One region of the Thalassolituus sp. UBA2009 genome, then DNA from elsewhere that is predicted to be linked to it. Evidence: riboswitches for the same ligand, from Rfam matches in the RefSeq annotation. Region 1 holds a riboswitch; the other holds the start of a gene.
What was found. Region 1 has a riboswitch for cobalamin ahead of B3P58_RS02290 (cobaltochelatase subunit CobN). Riboswitches for the same ligand answer to the same signal wherever they lie in the genome.
Positions count from the first base shown of each region.

Region 2: linked by a shared signal. The riboswitch ahead of B3P58_RS08255 (TonB-dependent receptor) and the one ahead of B3P58_RS02290 (cobaltochelatase subunit CobN) in region 1 are both predicted to bind cobalamin.

Region 1 is NZ_DDCJ01000021.1:33,218-35,700, forward strand. Features, by position in the region: gene B3P58_RS02290 (cobaltochelatase subunit CobN) at 1-1,277, opposite strand, end outside; cobalamin riboswitch at 1,404-1,615, opposite strand; partial or broken gene B3P58_RS02295 (ATP-binding protein) at 1,899-2,483, shown strand, end outside.
Region 2 is NZ_DDCJ01000067.1:90,430-92,912, reverse strand. Features, by position in the region: gene B3P58_RS08255 (TonB-dependent receptor) at 1-1,327, opposite strand, end outside; cobalamin riboswitch at 1,479-1,698, opposite strand; gene B3P58_RS08250 (two-component system sensor histidine kinase NtrB) at 1,811-2,483, opposite strand, start outside.

The sequences.
Region 1 (2,483 bases):
ATATTGTGCCGCCCCGGCGGGTGGTTGTAGTAAATGATGGCAAGGCGTTTATCGTGGTTAGCGCTCTGCTGCAGGTGCAGCCAGTTCTGTGCGCGCTGGGCAAAATGGGCAATTTCATCCGGCAGCGGTGCACTCTGTAACAGACGCGCACCGGTCTGCCGGTCCAGCACCGCCGGACTGGCCAGCGCCAGCACCTGAGGCTGGCTGATTCCCTGCAGCTCGGGCATTGCTATCCGGTAATGCACGCTGTCAGCGGGAATCCCCTCACTGCTGTACGGATAGCTGGCCGCATTCTGCTCCAGCAGGCGGATGCCCTTCAGCACCGGAATACTGGCAGAACTGAAAGCACGGGTAACGGCTTCGCGGCCATCGCCGCCACCAATCACAAAGTCCTGCAGACTGATCAGCAGTGCCGGGCGACCCGAGGCCCACTGCAGCAACTGGCTGCTTGCCTGACGACTGGCCTCGCCCCAGGCAGCCAGTGCAGATACACAGAAAGCCGACGTAAAAGAACGGCAGAGTTGCTGATGCAGATCCCACTCGCCGGCCTGATCGCCACTGTCATGGTCGATGATCATCACCAGCGGACGGGCCGGCTCCTGCGCCAGACGCTGACCCAGTGCCGCTGCACTCAGCGCCTGCGACTGAGCAGCCTGATAGAGAAAATAGCGCTCGTCCTGCTGGATCTGCACTGGCTGCCAGGGCTGCCCGCTGTGCAGCAGCAGATTCAGCAGGGCCTGATCATTCTGCTGCCCACGGTTTTGCCAGTAAGCCCGCATCTGTAACCACTGCGCCAGAGCAGGCCACTGCTGCTGCAGGGCCTGCAATTGCTGTTGCATGTGTCCGTCAGAGGGGTTCAGTGCCTGCAGTAAGGGCTGTGCGGCGGCGGATGAAAGCGCGGGAAAGCGTCCCCCCAGATCATCCTGATGCAGTGCCAGCAAACGCCGGTCGCTGTTCAGTATGATCCGGGTCTGAGTTGGGGGGTAAGGAAGTGCTAACAGCCGTTCTACCGGCTCGGCAAAGATTCCCAGAAACAGCAACTGTCCGGCACCTGCAACCAGTTGCTGCAACTGATCATCATCCAGCTGATTGATCTGACTGGAAGTCCGTACCTGAATGGATAACTCCGCCGCCTGCTGCAGGTACTGATGCGCTGCCGCCACAATCCTTGCCGCCGAACGGTCTGACACCAGTACCAGTGCGTACCGGTCAGCAGCGGCCAGCAACTGGGCCGGAAGAAACAGGAGTGCCAGCAAAGCCAGCCGTAACAAAGACATTATCAGGTACCCGTCAGTAATCACCAGAGTGGCGCGGCGGGCAGCAGAAAACAGCAACAGGGGAAGACTGCGCGGGGCGCAGAGCAGAGACGACCTGAAACCAGCTTTCCAGGACACCCCGCCTGTTTATCTGTTTGTATTCAGGCCGGTCTCCGGGCTCAGACTCTGCTGATCATCAGCAGCACCACAACCTTCCCATACGCCTTACAGCGACAGTGGTGTGTGGTTCAGCACAGCGTTGGGCTGGCTGTCATTACCGTTGCGGGGGCAGCACAGGCATTGAACCTGTTTCCCGATTATCCCGGCATAAGCCGGGCACCTGAGGGCGCAGAGGATACCTGCAGAGAGGCTCGAACGAAAGATGAAGATGCCGCCTTATGCCATTGACCGGATACGAATAGCAGCTAAGTTTAATACGTTGGGAAACGTCGAGGGATCCAATGCCCGGAGGTGCTGCTCCTGTTACGGTTACCCGTAATCATGCAGTGTTACAGAAGGTAGCCGCTACAAATCATGTCAGACAGTACCGCGCAGCGGACCAGCATAAATTCCAGGAGAATTGCTCCGTTTTTCAGGGGCTAACACCACTCGCAGGCCACGGGTCTGTGGCAAGGATCCAACATGAGCAGCAGCGCTAACCTGCACACAATGCGCAGGTTTTTTATTGTCACCGGTCTGGTTGCTTTATTGCTATGCGGCATACTGATGGCATTGATCGAGAGCCACAGCCGTGACGAAGCCTACAAGAAAGCCTTTTCTGAGCTGAGTGAGCAGGCTGCATTGCGCGCCAATTATTTTCTGAAAACGCTGAATACCGATAAGGATAAAGTCCGCTTTATTCATAGCACCCCTCCCATCAGCGGCATTGTCAGAGCAATAGAAAATAATGGTAAAGATCAGCTCGACAACACCACAACGCAACAATGGAAACAACGCCTGCAGACTATTTTTACCGGTTTTATTGCTGCCAATGAGGAGATCCGTCAGATCCGCTTTATCGGTAAAGCCAATAATGGCCGGGAGCTGGTTAGGGTCGAACGCAAAAATGGCATGATCCGCATTACCGCAGAGGAAGACCTGCAGGAAAAAGGACAACGCAGTTACTTTTCTGATACCGAAAAACTGAATAAAGATGAAATCTATATCTCGGCCATCAACCTTAACCGTGAACACAATAAAATTGAGACTCCGGCCTGGCCGACCTAC
Region 2 (2,483 bases), on a different contig from region 1:
GGCGCACCTGATGAGCAATATTGGCGTAGATAATAATGCCGGATGGCAGGCGCTGGTCGATGCCCATAGACCAGGTGTTAACATTATCCTGACGGTTATTTCCCAGTCTCTGAAGATCTTTGTCGGATAGACGTATATGGCTGAATTGCGCAGTTAACTCAAGGCTGTTCAGTGTGTATTGTAAACGACCGCCATTATCCAGCTGTTGTCGCTTATAAGTGGTTTCGCAACCGTTACCATTCAGACATTGCTGTTCTTTCTCGCTTTCATTCAGTAAGCGGAAATCTGTTGCTGTTTCTTCCAGTTGTAACCGGCTGGTAAAAACGGCATTGAAATTGTCGCCACACATATAGTGGTTAATCTGAAATTTCTGGCCATCGGTAATATAGCGATTCAGCTGTGCACCCAGACCGATATTAGAGTCACGATCATCATAAAGCTGATCCTGACGATAAATGTTGCCGGATATTTCTGTTTTTTGCTCTTTGCCCCATATTTTTTGCCAGTTTAATTGCAGGCTGTCGGAATCTGTTTTTAATTGCGCATGGTTGGCTGGAAAGTTGATGCGTGATGTTAATCCACGTTTTCCCCGGCCAGACTGAACAGCAATGTTAAGGTAGCTGTCTCCCAGAGCCTGTCGTCCTTTAATCAGCCACTGATATTGCTGACTTTCGTTGTTGTAACGTTTTTCATATCCCGGTTGTTGCGGGTTATCGACAGGTTGTGGTTCGAGATAGGTAAAATCATTATCTGCCTGCAGTAAATCACCACTGAGCAGCCACTGAGATTCTGCACTGCCAAAATTCTGGCTGAGCGTGTACTGCCGGGTTCCGTAGCTGCCACGGGTTGCGTGAGCTTCTCCCTGATTTATTATTTCTCCGGCAAGACTGCGACTGCGGATATGGATAATTCCGCCGACGGCCGACGATGATAGTTCTACCGGGGCAATGCTACGGTATATATCGACAGTTTCAGCCTGTGACAGTGATATTTTACTTAAATCAGCACCACCGCCGTTGAGTGAGTTAATCTGCAGGCCATCCCAGAATACCAGTACCTGCTGTCCGCTTGAACCGCGGATTACCGGGCTGGAATACTGACCGATACCACCGATGCTCTGAATGTCTATGCCACTTTGCTGCCCGAGCAGTTCAGGTAGCAGAATAAATTTACGGGTAAATTCTTCTCTTTCAATCCGTTGATGGTGGCCACTGAGGAAATCAGGAGAAAAGCCGGAATCGTTGTGCCCGTAAACAGCAACAGTGTTCAGTTCGGTCGTCGAAAAGGCGGGCATAGCAAAGCCACTGAGCAGGCAAGTCAGTGTCATCAGGGAATTCAATCTGCAGCGTTGTAATAAAGCAGTATTCAGAGTGCTCACCCGCAAACCCAAAACAGGGTTGCAGTGGCGGAGGTGCAAAAAGCAAAGTGCGCTGCAGTAAGGCAACGGTTTGCGATCACCCTCCGTCGCCCACCGCAACGTCAGTATCGTTATTCAGGCCGGTATCCGGGCTTACGACCTGAGTATTAACTCGCTGACAACACCTTCCCATGCAGAGCACAGTGGCATTTGTTATCAGTATGGTCGATCACCGTTGCGGGGGCAGCGCTGGATTGGCGGTAAGAACACACGACACCAGACTTCCCGTTTAACCCTCGTCAGTAAAAAGGCTGAGGGCACCTGAAAGCGCGAAGGGTATAGAGCCCTGTGCGATGGGTCAATAGCGCTGGCACAAAAGGCAGTGAATTATCCACATGGTTGGTTTGAAAATAATTCACTTAGGTTTTGAGGTAAGGCGGTTGCATAGCGGATTCAATCGCCGGCAGGCAGGGCAATCTCAAAGCAGGCGCCACCATGTTGTCTGCCAGGCCGGTAACGCAGCTGACCATGGTGATGACTGGTGATAATAAAATAGGAAACAAATAAGCCCAGGCCGGTGCCTTCACCGACGTCTTTGGTGGTGTAAAAAGGCTCGAAAATATGCGCAGCAATGGTTGAGGGTATGCCCGGTCCATTGTCTTCCAGCACAATTACCTGCTGCTGGTCGCGCTGTTCGATGCTGAGGTGAATATTGGGCTGCCACTGAGAATCGTCAGGCTGGTACTCGCTCAGCGCCTGGACCGAGTTTTTCAGTAAATTCAGCAGAACCTGTTCTATTTCACCGGGCAGACATTCGACCCAGGCCGGTGTTTCTGTTGGGGAGAACTGCAGCTGAATATGACGCAAACCAAAATCACCCCGGGCAATACTCAGGGTGTTGTTGATCAGTGCATTAAGGTCGGTACGCTGTTTCTGCTGCTTATCACTGCGCGAGAACTGCAGCATATTGGCAATAATATTGGCGGCACGTTCGCCGGCCTGCTGGATATTATCCATAAATTGCAGGATATCGCGTTGCTGCAGATAGAGCTCAAGATTGTCCAGTGGCAGGCCGGTTTCTGCTGCTACACGTTCATTGGCCGTCAGGCCGGGTTGCAGGCGCCGG